2 regions of the Janthinobacterium salmonicoloratum genome follow, and region 2 is predicted to be linked to the other one. Evidence: predicted binding sites of a transcription regulator. Region 2 holds the regulator's gene; the other holds the start of a gene.
What was found. Region 2 encodes LexA, which represses DNA repair genes until DNA is damaged. Its sites were predicted from a motif close to ACTGTATNNNNATACAGT; they were not measured.
Positions count from the first base shown of each region.

Region 1 (7,581 bases), 780 kb from region 2:
GCACGGCCAGGGCTACTTCGATGCTGTGATGCATGATGGGTTGCGCCCCCATTGCCGGGGCCAGGTTGGCCAGCACGACGCTGGCGATGGACGGCGCCAGCACCACCGGCCAGATCGTCTTCCATTTGAAATCGGTGGGGGAAAACAGCAAGCCCGCGCAGGACCAGGCATACAGCGCGGCACCGACGAGGGCGGCCGGCAGCTGCTGCACATACAGTAACGACAGCAAGCCCGCACAGCCGGTCAGCCATGCCACGCGCAGGCGCGGCAAGAGCGCCTCTGGCCAGTCGCAATCGCCATACAGGCCGGTGGCGCTGCGCAGGGCCAGCGCCGCCAGGCAAAATATCAAGGGCATGGCCTCGCCGACTGCCAGGGCCGATTGGCCTTTGCCGCTCATGAACATGGCGCCGAACAGCGACAGGCCGAGGACAAGGAGCAGCAGCGTGCCATGCAGCAGCTGGCGGTTCATCGCATAGGCGAGCAGGGCTGACGCGCACAAGCCGGCCGAGGTGACGAGGCGCATGGTCTCGCTGCGTTCGGGCAGGAACAGCAGCAAGGCCAGCACGAGGTAGGGCACGATCCAGCCAAGTTGCAGCAAACCGGGCCGCTTCCACAGCACGGGCAGGCGTTCCTGCAGCGACTCCTGCAGTGCTTCCAGGCGCATGAACAGCGGCTGCGGCCAGCGCAAGGCATGCATGGCCAGCAGCGCAAAGGCGAACGCCTGGAAGCCCAGCAGGCTGGCATAGGCAGCCGTGTCGCCGAGCTTGAAGCCGGCCGCATCGAGCACGCCCGCGAGCATGAAGTGCAGCACGAAACCCAGGCCGCCCGAAGCGAGCGCCGTCTGCTTGAAGTAGCGCTTCGCATGGACGGCCTGTTCCCATTGCTCGAACAGGTCCGTATCGAGCTTGCAGGCCAGCATCTCGGCGTGCTGCCAGCGTATCGCGTGCAGCAGTTCGCGCAGCTGAAGCGTGAATTTTTGGTCGAACAGCTGGCGCGCGTAGGCCGATGGCGGCTGCTGTGACATGATGCAGTCCAGGCCGGGATAGCTGTCGCGGTTGTCGCTGAAATGGGCAAACGAGCGGTCGGCCCGGTAGCGCTGCACGGCGCCGCGCACCAGGTCCGCATGGCTGCGCGCCAGGTAGGAAAAATCGCGGTCCCAGCCCAGTTGCTCGAATAGGGCCTGGCGCAGCGACAGGTCATAGCCGGCGCTGGCGCAATAGCGCAGCGCGCACAGGTCGAATTCCTCGCGCACGTCGAGGTTCAGCATGGCGTCGTCCTGCAGCATGTGGGCCAGCACATCGCCGGCATCGGCGTGCCGCGTCAGCGCCAGGCAGCCTTGCCACAGGTTGGACGCTTCCTGCGCCGGATCGATGACGACCAAGCCCCATTGTTCCTGCGGCGGTGCGGGCTCTTGGGCAATGACGCCCCACAATTCCGTGCTTGTGTCTTGCACGGCGTCGTCGATGACGCCCCACAGGTCGGCCGGTTCCATGGTGGGCGCTTCTGGCGCTTCTGCTTCGGCCGCCACCGCTTGTGGTTCCGGCAACTCCGCGGCAAACAGGTGCGCATGGCGCAGCGCGTACTCATACGCTTCGCGCAGTTCCTGGAAGGCGGCCGGATCGTCTTCGGGACGCGTCACCTTCAAGCGCTTCGCATACGCGCGCTTGAGGGCGCGCTCGTCGCCGGTCGGCTCCGTGCCCAGGATTGCCCACAGGCTGCGCTGTCCGCTGTGCATGCCGCCGTCCATTTACAGGAAGCTCTCGCTCTCGACCTGGCGCAACACGTCGTCGAGCGCCTGGCGCGCCTTGCGGATGGTGTTCGGGTCCTGCGTTTCCAGCGCGGCCTGGAAATTGGCCGTGTGCGCCGCCAGGTACTGGCGTACGTCGCCCAGCGACTGTTCGTACAGCCGGTCGGCGCGCGTGACCAGGGTGCGGTTTTCCATCTGCTCGCGCGGGTGGATCTTCAGGTCGGCCAATTCCGCAAAGCGCTGCTCGATCTGTTCCGGCGTCATCACGCCCGCGTTGTCGCTGATGATCATCTTGTGGCGTTCTTGCGTGGCCAGCACCGTTACTTCCGCTTCCAGCACGCCGCTGACGTCGTAGGTGAAGCGCACGTCGATGCCGATCTCGCCTGCTTTTTTCGCGGGTATCGGGAAGCTGATCTTGCCGAGGAAGACGTTGTCGGCCACCAGGCGCGATTCGCCCTGGAAGATCGCCACGTTGATTTCCTTCTGGTTGTCGTGGATGGTGGTGATGTTTTCCGTGCGCGAGACGGGCACCACGGAGTTGCGCTCGATGATGGGCAGGTAATGCCCGCCCTCATACTGGTTCGGGCCAATCTGGCGCGAAATCGAAATGCCCAGCGAATATGGCGCCACGTCCGTCATGACCACTTCGTCGAGGGCCGCATCGCGCATCTTGAGGCCCGCCTGCACGGCGGCGCCCAGCGCCACGGCTTCGTCCGGGTCCAGGTGGATGGCGGGGAAGCGGCCGAACATGCGCGACACGAGCTTGCGCACCAGCGGCATGCGCGTGGCGCCGCCGGCCAGCACCACTTCATCGAGTTCCGCGGCGCGGATGGTGGCGTCGCGCAGCGCCCGTTCCACGGGCAGGCGCAGGCGGGCCAGCAGGGGCTCGCACAGCTGCGCCAGTTTGTCTTCGCTGATCTCCCAGCTGTATTCCTTGTCCTGGTAGCGCGTGGCCATGCGTACGGATGGCTGGTCCGACAGCAGGCGTTTGACGCGCTCGGCCTCATCGCGCAGCAACTGCTGCTGGCGCGGATCGAACAGGCGGTTGCCGGCCGCGTCGCGCAAGCCGCTGCCTTCCAGGAAGGCGTCGACCAGCACCGTGACGAAGTCTTCGCCGCCGAGGAAATTGTCGCCGGCCGAGGCGCGCACTTCCATCACGCCTTCGAACAGTTCCAGGATCGACACGTCGAACGTGCCGCCGCCCAGGTCGAAGACGAGGAATTTGCTTTCCTGTTCCTTGTCGCGGATGCCGTAGGCCAGCGCGGCGGCCGTCGGTTCGTTCAGCAGCCGCTCCACGCGCAAGCCCGCCAGCTGGCCGGCGATGCGCGTGGCCTTGCGCTGGGCGTCGCTGAAATACGCGGGCACGGTGATGATGGCTTCCTCGACCTTCTGGCCCAGGAAGGCTTCGGCATCTTCCTTCAGCGCGCGCAGCACCATCGACGACAGTTCTTCCGGACGGAATTGCTGCGTGCCGAGGGTGATCTTCTTTTCGCTGCCCATGTAGCGCTTGAAGACGGCCGCCGTCAGTTGCGGGTGCGTCTGCAGGCGCTCGCGCGCGGCGCGGCCCACCAGTACGGTGCCGTCGTCATCGATGCTGACGCACGACGGCGTCAGGTGTTCACCGAGCGCATTCGGGATGATGGAAGCCTTGCCGTCGCGCCAGATGGCGACCAGGCTGTTGGTGGTGCCCAGGTCGATACCGATGATCATCAGATATCCGCCTCCGCCTCATTGCCGTGTTCCTCGATCCAGGCGCGGCGTCCTGCCGCTTCGCCTTTGCCCATCAACATATTGAAGCGGGAAGCCGAGGCCATGTGATCGACTTCACCGAGCGTGACGGGCAGCAGGCGGCGCGTGTCCGGGTTCATCGTCGTTTCCCACAGCTGCTCGGCGTTCATCTCGCCCAGGCCCTTGAAGCGCGAGATCGACCAGGCGCCCTGTTTCACGCCTTCCTTGCGCAGCTTGTCCTCGATGGCGACCAGTTCGCCGTCGTCGAGCGCGTAGATTTTCTGCATCGGCTTCTTGCCGCGTGCCGGCGCGTCCACGCGGTACAAAGGCGGGCGGGCGATGCAGATGTGGCCCTTGTTGATCAGGGCCGGGAAGTGCTTGAAGAAGAGCGTCAGCAGCAGTACCTGGATATGCGAGCCGTCCACGTCCGCGTCCGACAGGATGCAGATCTTGCCATAGCGCAGACCGGACAGGTCGGGCGAGTCGCCCACGCTGTGCGGGTCGACGCCGATGGCGACCGCAATGTCGTGGATCTCGTTATTGGCGAACAGGCGGTCGCGGTCCGTCTCCCACGAGTTCAAGACCTTGCCGCGCAGGGGCAAAATCGCCTGGAATTCCTTGTCGCGGCCCATCTTGGCCGAACCGCCCGCCGAGTCGCCCTCGACGAGGAACAGTTCATTGCGCGTGATGTCCGACGATTCGCAGTCGGTCAGCTTGCCCGGCAAGACGGCCACGCCCGAGGATTTTTTCTTTTCCACTTTTTGCAGCGAACGCTGGCGCGACTGCGCCTGCTTGATCACCAGCTCGGCCAGCTTCTTGCCGTAGTCGACGTGCTGGTTCAGCCACAGTTCCAGCGGCGGCTTGGTGAAGGTCGAAACGAGTCGCACGGCGTCGCGCGAGTTCAGGCGTTCCTTGATCTGGCCCTGGAATTGCGGGTCCAGCACTTTCGCCGACAGCACGAAGGAAGCGCGCGCGAACACGTCTTCCGGCAGCAGCTTCACGCCTTTCGGCAGCAGCGAGTGCATTTCGACGAAGTTTTTCACGGCGCCGAACAGGCCGTCGCGCAAGCCCGATTCGTGCGTGCCGCCATTCGAGGTGGGAATCAGGTTGACATACGATTCGCGCACGATGGCGCCTTCTTCCGTCCACGCCACCACCCAGGCCGCGCCTTCGCCTTCGGCAAAGCCTTCCGAGTCTGGGCCCGCGTACTGTGCGCCTTCGAACAGGGGAATCAGGGTTTCGCCATTCGATACCTGCGCCAGCGTTTCGGTCAGGTAACCGCGCAAGCCTTCCGCGTACTGCCAGGTCTGCGTGTCGCCGGTTTTCGCGTTGGTCAGGGTGACGGTCACGCCAGGCAGCAGCACGGCTTTCGAGCGCAGCAGGCGTTGCAGTTCGGTTTGCGAGATGTTGGGCGAATCAAAGTATTTTGCATCGGGCCAGGCCGTGACGCGCGTGCCCGACTTCTTGCCGTCGCGCGGAGCGGGGCGGGAATTCAGGGGCTCGATCACGTCGCCATTGGCAAACACCATGTGATGCAAGCCGTTGCCGTCGCTTTCCTTGCGCCAGACGGTGATTTCCAGGCGCGTCGACAGCGCATTGGTGACGGACACGCCGACGCCGTGCAAGCCGCCCGAGAACGCGTAGGCGCCGCCCGAGCCCTTGTCGAACTTGCCGCCCGCGTGCAGCCGTGTAAACACGATTTCCACCGTCGGCACGCCTTCTTCCGGGTGCAGGCCGACGGGAATGCCGCGGCCATTGTCTTCGACGGTGATGCTGCCATCCGTGTTTTGCGTCACGGCGATATGCGTGCAATGACCGCCCAGCGCCTCGTCGGAGGCATTGTCGATCACTTCCTGAATGATGTGCAGCGGATTTTCAGTGCGGGTGTACATCCCCGGGCGCTGCTTGACGGGTTCCAGTCCTTTCAGGACACGGATGGATGATTCGCTGTAGTCGGATGCTGGTTTTTTAGTGGCCATACGTGTTCAAGCTTAGTAAAGACAGTGGTTGGAACGCCAGGCCAGGGCACTGCGGGGCGCAATGACAGCGGCGGCGATAACTGTATGAATATACAGTATATCCCGTCCAGCGTCACTGGGGGAGGGCAGTGCGGCAGGCTTGGCGTCCTTGTGCGGACGCTCGCGCATTCTATCTTGTCCCGCGAGCAATAGCGCTACTCCAGGGCAATAACGGTGCGCTGTGCGTGGGGTTTTGCGCCCATTGTGAAGGATTTTATGCGGTAAAGCCCCCGTTTTTACATCTTGTTTACAGCTGCCTCCCCAGTCTTTACGAATTTTTTAGACCCTTTTGGCTAATCTGCTCACTATCAAAACAAACCTGTGTGAGGGTGGGAATGGATCTCGTGTATCTCGGCTTGATTGCCGTGTTTTTCGTCGTGGCGGCCGGCTTTGCCGTCGCCTGCGACAAATTAGGGAGCGTCAAATGAACGCGTTTTATGTGCTGGGCGCCGTGGTCTCGGCTGGCCTGCTCGTGTACCTGCTGGTGGCGCTGCTGAAGGCGGAGGAACTGTGATGACGACGCAATCGATACTGTTATTGGTGGCCTTCCTGGCCGTGCTGCTGGCCGCCGGCTATCCGCTGGGCCTGTACATGGCCAGGGTGGCTGGCGATGGCCCCGTGCGCGGCCTGGGCTGGCTGCAAAAGCTGGAAAACCTGCTGTACCGCTGGTCCGGCCTTCCCGCCGACAAGGCCATGGGCTGGAAAAGCTATGCCATCGCCCTGATCGTCTTCAATACCGTGGGCGCCGTCTTCGTGTACGGCCTGCAGCGCCTGCAAGGCTTCTTGCCCTTGAATCCCCAAGGTCTCGGCGCTGTCAGCCCCGATTCCTCGTTCAATACCACCGTCAGCTTCGTCGCCAATACCAACTGGCAGGGCTACGGCGGCGAACAGACCATGAGCTACCTGACCCAGATGCTGGGCCTGGCCTGCCAGAACTTCTTTTCGGCGGCCACCGGCATCGCCGTGATCTTTGCGCTGGTGCGCGGCTTCGCTTCGCGCTCGGGTAAATCGATCGGTAATTTCTGGGTCGACCTGGTGCGCTCGACCCTGTACATCCTGCTGCCGCTGTCCTTGGCCCTGTCCGTCGTCTTCATGGGCGAAGGCATGATCCAGAATTTTTCCGCCTACAAGGAAGTGTCCCTGCTCGATCACGTAGCGTATGAAACGCCGAAAGTGACGACTGACGGCCAGCCCGTGCTGGACGCCGCCGGTAAACCCGTGATGGAAGCGCAAGTGGCGACAACGCAGACGATCGCCATGGGCCCCGTCGCGTCGCAGGAATCGATCAAGCTGCTGGGTACGAATGGCGGCGGCTTCTTCAATGCCAATTCCTCGCACCCGTATGAAAATCCGACCGTGCTGTCGAACTTCCTGCAGATGCTGGCCATCTTCATCATTCCCGCCGGCCTGTGCTTCACGTTCGGCCGCATGGTGGGCGACATGCGCCAGGGTTGGGCCGTGCTGGCCGCCATGACCCTGATCTTTGTCGTCATGACGGCCGGCGTGATGAGCGCCGAGCAGCAAGCCAGCCCCGCCTTGCAAGCGCTGGGCGTGGACCAGCAAGCCAGCAGCCTGCAATCGGGCGGCAATATGGAAGGCAAGGAAACGCGCTTCGGCATCAGCTCCTCGACCCTGTTCGCGGCGGTGACGACGGCGGCATCGTGCGGCGCCGTCAATTCCATGCACGACTCTTACATGCCTTTGGGCGGCATGGTGCCGCTGCTGCTGATGCAGTTCGGCGAAGTGGTGTTCGGCGGCGTGGGCACGGGCTTGTACGGCATGCTGATGTTCGCCATCCTGGCCGTCTTCATCGCCGGCCTGATGATCGGCCGCACGCCTGAATACCTGGGCAAGAAAATCCAGGCCTACGAAATGAAAATGGTGTCGCTGGCCATCCTGGTCACGCCAGCCCTGGTCTTGACGGGCACGGCGATCGCCGTGATGGTCGAACCAGGTACGGTCGGCGTGGCCAATCCGGGCGCGCATGGTTTTTCTGAAATCCTGTACGCCTTCACGTCGGCCGCCAACAACAACGGCAGCGCGTTTGCCGGCCTGTCCGCCAATACGCCGTTCTATAACGTGATGCTG
Region 1 covers NZ_JBNYXV010000001.1:2,376,845-2,384,425, reverse strand. The annotation lists gene ACQ4WY_RS11045 (hypothetical protein) at 1-1,735, opposite strand, end outside; gene ACQ4WY_RS11040 (molecular chaperone HscC) at 1,748-3,457, opposite strand; gene ACQ4WY_RS11035 (DNA topoisomerase IV subunit B) at 3,457-5,454, opposite strand; gene kdpF (K(+)-transporting ATPase subunit F) at 5,918-6,007, shown strand; gene kdpA (potassium-transporting ATPase subunit KdpA) at 6,007-7,581, shown strand, end outside.
Region 1: ACQ4WY_RS11035 (DNA topoisomerase IV subunit B) is a predicted target of LexA. The motif match lies at 5,534-5,551, and genes of this name have one in related genera.

Region 2 (7,581 bases):
CTTTGGGTACGCCGACGCGCGCCAGCTCGCTTCCGTATTCCAAGGCAAGGAGCCGGGTTTCCGCTATGGCCGCCAGGGCAACCCGACGGTGTCCGCGCTGGAAGACAAGGTCAACAAGATGGAAGACGGTGTGGCGACCCTGTGCTTCGCCACCGGCATGGGCGCCATCGGCGCCGTGGTGCAATCCTTGCTGCGCGCGGGCGATCACGTCGTCTCGTCGGCCTTTTTGTTTGGCAACACCAACAGCCTGTGGCAAACGGTGACGGGGCAGGGCATCGCCGTGTCCTTCGTCGACGCCACCGACGTGGCCAACGTGGCCGCCGCCATCACGCCGGCCACGCGCATCGTGTTTGTCGAAACCATCGCCAATCCGCGCACGCAGATCGCCGACCTGGCAAAGATCGGCGAGCTGTGCCGTGAGAAGGGCATCCTGTACATCGTCGACAATACGATGACGACGCCATATTTGTTCCGCCCGAAAGCCGTGGGCGCGGGCCTGGTGGTCAATGCCTTGACGAAATCCATCGGCGGCCACGGCAATGCGCTGGGCGGCAGCTTGACGGACACGGGCGTGTTCGACTGGACGCGGTACCCGAATATCTTTGAAAACTACAAGAAGGCGGCGCCCGCGCAGTGGGGCATCGCGCAAATCCGCGCCAAGGCCTTGCGCGACTTCGGCGCCTCCCTGGGCCCGGAAGCGGCGCACCATATTGCCGTCGGTGCGGAAACCATGGCCTTGCGCATGGACCGAACCTGCTCGAACGCCCTGGCGCTGGCCACCATGTTGCAAGCGGACTCTAGAGTGGCGGCCGTGCACTATCCTGGCTTGGCATCGCACCCGCAGCATGCGCTGGCGACGGATTTGTTCCGCAGCTATGGCTCCCTGTTCAGCTTTGAGTTGAAGGATGGCATCGACTGCTTCGATTTCCTGAATCGTCTCAATCTTGCCATTCCAGCGAGCAACCTCGGCGACACGCGCACCCTGGTCATTCCCGTCGCCCACACGATCTTTTACGAGATGGGCGCAGAGCGGCGCGCCAGCATGGGCATCGCTGAATCGCTGATCCGCGTCTCCGTCGGCATCGAAGACGAAGCCGATCTGCTGGGTGACTTCAGGCAGGCATTGGAAGAAGAATAAGGTTTCACTTTTTTGAGAAAAAGATTACATTTAGGTGTAATTAAAGCATTTGTGTCTATTTCTTAATTGGAGAGTGAGAATGAAAAAAATTGTATTTAGTGCTTTATTGTTATTTTCTTCCGCTGTATATGCTGATGATCTGACGGATGCGAATAAATTCTTGCAATCCAAGGCTTATCCGCAAGCCTTGGATTTATATAAGAAGCTGGCTCAGGCAGGGAATGCGGAGGCTCAATTTCATTTGGGTGAGATGTATTTATATGGTGAGGGAGTAGGCGTCGATGCCGTGCAAGCCGGACAATGGTTTGGGCAGGCATCCAAGGCGGGCAACAAAAATGCCGATGCTGCGCTGGCCCTTATGGCTAGCCGTGTCGAGCGAAAAGGTGACATTGATTACTATGTCAATTCATATGCTGGCGAGGATATTGCCTTGAGTAAGATGAAGTGTGTCACTCCGGTGATCCCTGAATTCTCCAAAACCAAGCGTCAGATCAGGGCTGTGGCCGATAGTGTTGATGCCTGGATGACATGCTATAACAGCTTTGTCAGTAAACTGAATGCTTCTTTGCCGCCTGGTAAAGCCATTCCATCTGCCATTGAAGCGCTGATGAATGAGCAGGAATTTGAAAAGGCTAAGCTGCGCATGGATGTGGCCTATGCGCGGGTGAGCGCCGACGGACGTGAACTGGCGCAAAAGATCTTGGCGCAGCGCGATGAGTGGCAAGCCAGAACAGAGAAGTACCTCTTGGCTGAGAATAAAAAAATTCAGACAGAAAATGAAATGAGTGAGCTGGATCGTTCACGTAGTGCGAACACGCCGCAATGGGTGACAAGCCCTGTGCCAAACAAGTAGGACGGTCTTGCCGATGTTGTCAATAGGTTGGAAATTAAGCGCTCGCATGTGTGATGCAAGCGCCTTCTCTCCTAATGCCAGCTGCGCATCAGGCCGACGGCCAAACCTTCCAGGGCGAATTCATCTTCCGGCGATACGGTGATGACCTTGAAGTCGGGGTTTTCCGGCAGCAGTTCGATGACGGAACCCGTTTTCTTGTAGCGCTTGACGGTGACTTCGTCGCCGATGCGGGCCACGACGATCTGGCCATTCTTGGCGCTGTCGACCTTCTTGACGGCCAATAAATCGCCATCCATGATGCCGGCGTCGCGCATGGACCAGCCGCGCACCTTCAGCAGGAAGTCGGGCTTGGCCGAGAACAGGGCCGGGTCGACGTTGTAGCTCGCTTCCAGGTTTTCCTGCGCCAAGATGGGCGAACCTGCGGCCACCCGGCCGATCAGGGGCAGCGACATCAGCAGCGCTGCCGGCACCTTCGATGCAAGGGCTTCGGCGGCCGCACTCGCCGCCGCACCGATCAGGCGGATGCCGCGCGAGGTGCCGGGCGAAATCTCGATCGCGCCCTTGCGGGCCAGAGCCTGCAAATGCTCTTCGGCCGCATTTGCTGATTTGAAACCCAGTTCATTGGCGATTTCGGCACGGGTGGGGGGGAAACCCGTGTTTTCAATCGCGTCCTTGATCAGGTTCAGGATTTGTTCTTGTCGTGCTGTCAGCTTGATCATGAGCGGTGGGTGCATACTAAAATGCTGTCTATATGAACAGTCTGTATTTTTGTACAGTATCGCCCACTATGCAAGGGGATTTCCGTGTTTTCGGCGAATTTCGCAAGAAATACTTGTCCGTGGGCAGAAAGCATGGTGGCGCAGGGGCTTTTCGGGCGCTTGTGGAAGGAATGATTGAAACGTTTGCAAAAGGCGGTTATAATCTTCGGCTGACCTTCCCACACCCGTCTTGACGCCGGGGTGGGCGATTATCAATCCGACCTGAAGGAGTTTGCATGCGTCATTATGAAATAGTCTTTATCGTCCATCCGGACCAAAGCGAGCAAGTGCCCGCGATGATCGAACGCTACAAAGCCAGCGTAACCACCCGCGGCGGTTCGGTTCACCGCGTGGAAGATTGGGGCCGCCGTCAAATGGCTTACTCGATCCAAAAGCTGCCTAAAGCACACTACATCTGCCTGAACATCGAATGCGACAACGAGACCCTGGTCGAGTTGGAAACAGCATTCAAATTCAATGATGCCGTGTTGCGTCACCTGACCGTTAAAATGAAGAAAGCTGAAACAGCTCCTTCGCCGATGATGAAATCGGTACAACGCGAAGACGCGGCCAAAAGCCACCGCACCGAAGCACCAGCAGCCGCTCCAGCCGCAGCAGCAGCTTAATTCTTGACCAGGATCGTGCGCTGAACCAGCTACAAGTAACCGCCATCATTGCCGAGCGCGAAATATTGCGCTATACCCCGGCAGGGCTGCCGATTGTGAATGCAGTATTGCAACACAGTTCGCAGCAGATGGAAGCAGGGATTGCCCGTTTGACCGAGTTTGATGTTGCCGCGCTAGCCGCTGGCGAAATCTCAGGCCGGTTCAGTCAGGCAAGCTTGGGCGGGGTATATCAGTTCACGGGTTTCCTGGCCAGGAAGAGCCGCAACAGCAAGAGTTTGGTGTTTCACATCATTGATTTTAGTGCAGTCACCCCGACTAGCGCATTTTAGATACAGGAGCCTGACATGGCATTCGGTAAAAAGTTCGACAAAAATAAGCTCAAGCTTAAAGAAAAACGCAAACAGCAAAACCCGTTGTTCAAACGCAAGAAGTTCTGCCGCTTCACCGCAGCTCACGTTGAGCAAGTCGACTACAAAGACGTCGACACGCTGAAAGACTTCGTCCAAGAAAACGGCAAGATCATGCCAGCACGCCTGACCGGTACCAAAGCGCACTACCAGCGCCAAGTTGACACCGCAATCAAGCGCGCTCGCTTCCTCGCGCTGCTGCCATACACCGATCTGCACCACGCTTAATCGGTCAGATATTCCTGGAGAAGAACTATGCAAATCATTCTGTTAGAAAAAGTTGTTAACGTCGGTAACCTCGGCGAAGTCGTCAAAGTCAAAGACGGTTACGCACGTAACTTCCTGATCCCGCAACGCCTGGCACGTCGTGCTACGGCAACCGCTGTGGCTGAATTCGAAGTCAAGCGCGCCGAACTGGAAAAAGCTGCTGCCGCCAAACTGGCCGCATCGCAAGCCCAAGGCGAAAAACTGAGCGGTCTGACCGTTCAAGTTGCTCAAAAAGCTGGTGTTGATGGCCGTCTGTTCGGCTCCGTCACCAACTTCGACATCGCTGAAGCGCTGACCAAGCAAGGTTTTGCTGTTGAAAAAGCACAAATCCGCATGCCTACCGGCCCGCTGAAGATCGTTGGCGAGCACAACGTTTCGGTTGCTCTGCACACCGACGTGGTCGTGGAAGTTGTTATCGCTGTCGTTCCAGACGCGAACGCGTAATCGTCTGCGGGCCTGGCCCGCAAGCGCTGCCGCACTATGAAAAGCCGGGTTCGCCCGGCTTTTTTGTGGCCTTTTTTTCGCTCAATTTCAGCCCTTTATTTTTGCCAGCACGCCGAAGCGGGTATAATTCGCGCCATGAACGCCCCCTCTGATCCGCAACTGGATTCCCTCCGTATTCCGCCGCATTCGATCGAAGCAGAACAATCCGTTATCGGTGGTCTGCTGCGCGACAATGCCGCGTATGACCGCATCGCCGACTTCATGCATGCGGAGGATTTCTATCGCTATGACCATCGCATCATCTTCGAGCAAATCGTCAAGATGGTTAACGCTTCCAAGCCAGCCGATGTCATTACTGTTTTTGAAACCCTGACCCAGCTCGGCAAGGCCGATGATGTGGGCGGACTCGCTTACCTGAACGCCATGGCGCAAAACACGCCATCGGCTGCGAACATCCGGCGTTACGCCGAGATCGTGCGCGACCGCGGCGTGCTGCGTAAACTCATTACCGTCGCCGACGATATCTCCGGCACGGCCTTCAGCCCGCAAGGCAAGGAAGTCAAGCAGATGCTTGACGAGGCCGAATCGAAGATTTTCGCCATCGCCGAAGAAGGCGCGCGCGGCGCCCAGGGCTGGACCGCCATCCAGCCCCTGCTGACGCAAGTAGTCGAGCGCATCGACGAACTGTACAGCCGCGACAACCAGAGTGAAATCACGGGCGTGCCCACCGGTTTCATCGACCTCGACCGCATGACCTCCGGTCTGCAGCCGGGCGACCTGGTGATCGTGGCGGGCCGTCCATCGATGGGCAAGACGGCGTTTTCCGTCAACATCGGCGAAAACGTGGCCATCGACAGCGGCTTGCCCGTGGCCGTGTTCTCGATGGAGATGGGCGGCGCCCAGCTGGCCATGCGTATGCTCGGCTCCGTCGGACAGCTCGACCAGCACCGTCTGCGCACGGGCCGCCTGAACGACGAAGACTGGCCGCGCCTGACGAATGCGATTCAAAAGATGAACGACGCGCAGTTGTACATCGATGAAACGCCGGCCTTGAATTCCATCGAATTGCGCGCCCGCTCGCGCCGCTTGTCGCGTCAATGCGGCAAGCTGGGCCTGATCATCGTCGATTACTTGCAGCTGATGTCGGCCAATACTCCGGGCGACAACCGCGCCACGGAGATTTCCGAGATTTCACGGGGCTTGAAAGGCCTGGCGAAAGAACTTGGTTGCCCCGTGATCGCGCTGTCGCAGTTGAACCGCTCGCTGGAGCAACGCCCGAACAAACGTCCTGTCATGTCCGACTTGCGTGAATCGGGTGCTATTGAGCAGGATGCCGACGTGATCCTGTTCATTTACCGCGACGAGGTGTATAACCCCGACTCGCCAGACAAGGGAACGGCCGAAATCATCATCGGTAAACAACGTAACGGTCCAATCGGCAGCATCCGCCTCACCTTCATGGGGCAGTACACCAAATTTGGCAATTACAGTGGTGGCCTGGCGCTTTACCAAGGCGACTAACACAGCAGCACTGATATTCCATTGGCCGCCCCCTCATACGGGGCGGCTTTCTGTAGTAAATAACACGACTCAATGCTTAACGGAGAATGACATGTTTGGACGCTTGATGCCCACTGAGGGCAAGTTTTTTGAATTGTTTAACCAGCACGCGGAACTGTGCGTGAAGGGCGCGAAAGAGATGCTCGGCCTGATGACCAATTTCGACGACCTGGAAAACCGCGTGCATGCGATCGAAAGCATCGAGAAACAGGCGGACAAAGTCACCTACGCCACCGTGGAAATGCTGCACAAGACCTTCATCACGCCGATCGACCGTGACGACATCCATCAGCTGATCACGCGCCAGGACGACATCCTCGACCTGCTGGAAGATGCGGCGCAAACTGTCTCGCTGTACGACCTGAAAGCCGTCACGCCGGAAGCCAAGCGCCTGGCCGAACTGGTGCTGGCCTGTACCGAGAAAGTGCGCGACGCCGTCGCCATGCTGCACAACATGGACAACTCGCGCAAGATTGTCGCCATCTGCGAAGAGATCGACCGCCTGGAATCGGACGCCGATCACGTGATGCGCGCCGCCATGTCCAAACTGTTCCGCGACGAACCGGACGTGCGCAATCTGATCAAGATGAAAGCGATCTACGAAATTCTGGAAACCGTGACCGACCGTTGCGAAGATGTGTCCAATATTATCGAAGGCATCATCGTCGAAAACGCGTAAGCGTTGGGCCTGTCCTGAACCAGAATCAGAAAAGAAACTACAATGACCATACAAATCAGCATCTACGTGCTAGGCCTGTTGATCGTCCTCGCACTGCTGTTTGACTTCATGAACGGCTTCCACGATGCCGCCAACGCGATCGCCACGGTGGTCTCGACGGGCGTATTGAAACCGCAGACCGCGGTTGCCATGGCCGCCACGTTCAACTTCGTCGCCATCTTCGTGTTCCACCAGCTGACCGTGGCCGCCACGGTGGGCAAGGGCACGATTGACCCGGCGGTGATCGACCAGTACGTGATCTTCGGCGCGCTGATGGGCGCCATCTTCTGGAATTTGTTTACCTGGTACTACGGGATTCCTTCGTCGTCCTCGCACGCCCTGATCGGCGGCCTGGTGGGCGCAGCCGTCGCCAAGTCGGGCACGGGCGCGCTGGTCGCGGCCGGCTTGTGGAAAACGGTGGCCTTCATCGTGATCGCACCCGTACTGGGCTTTGTATTTGGCTCGATCATGATGCTGCTCGTGTCGTGGATTTTTGTGCGTTCGACGCCGCGCAAGGTCGACAAGTGGTTCCGCCGTTTGCAACTGGTATCGGCGGCCGCCTACAGCCTGGGTCACGGCGGCAACGATGCGCAAAAAACCATCGGCATCATCTGGATGCTGCTGATCGCCGCCGGCTACTCCAGTGCGGCTGACGCCATGCCGCCGATGTGGGTCATCATCTCGTGCTACACGGCCATCAGCTTCGGCACCCTGTTCGGTGGCTGGCGCATCGTCAAGACCATGGGCCAGAAGATCACCAAGCTCAAACCGGTGGGTGGCTTCTGCGCCGAAACCGGTGGCGCGATCACC
Region 2 covers NZ_JBNYXV010000001.1:1,596,527-1,604,107, reverse strand. The annotation lists gene ACQ4WY_RS07445 (cystathionine gamma-synthase family protein) at 1-1,138, shown strand, start outside; gene ACQ4WY_RS07440 (tetratricopeptide repeat protein) at 1,218-1,991, shown strand; gene lexA (transcriptional repressor LexA) at 2,063-2,710, opposite strand; gene rpsF (30S ribosomal protein S6) at 2,986-3,375, shown strand; gene priB (primosomal replication protein N) at 3,396-3,704, shown strand; gene rpsR (30S ribosomal protein S18) at 3,720-4,010, shown strand; gene rplI (50S ribosomal protein L9) at 4,038-4,493, shown strand; gene ACQ4WY_RS07410 (replicative DNA helicase) at 4,629-6,014, shown strand; gene ACQ4WY_RS07405 (DUF47 domain-containing protein) at 6,106-6,732, shown strand; gene ACQ4WY_RS07400 (inorganic phosphate transporter) at 6,775-7,581, shown strand, end outside.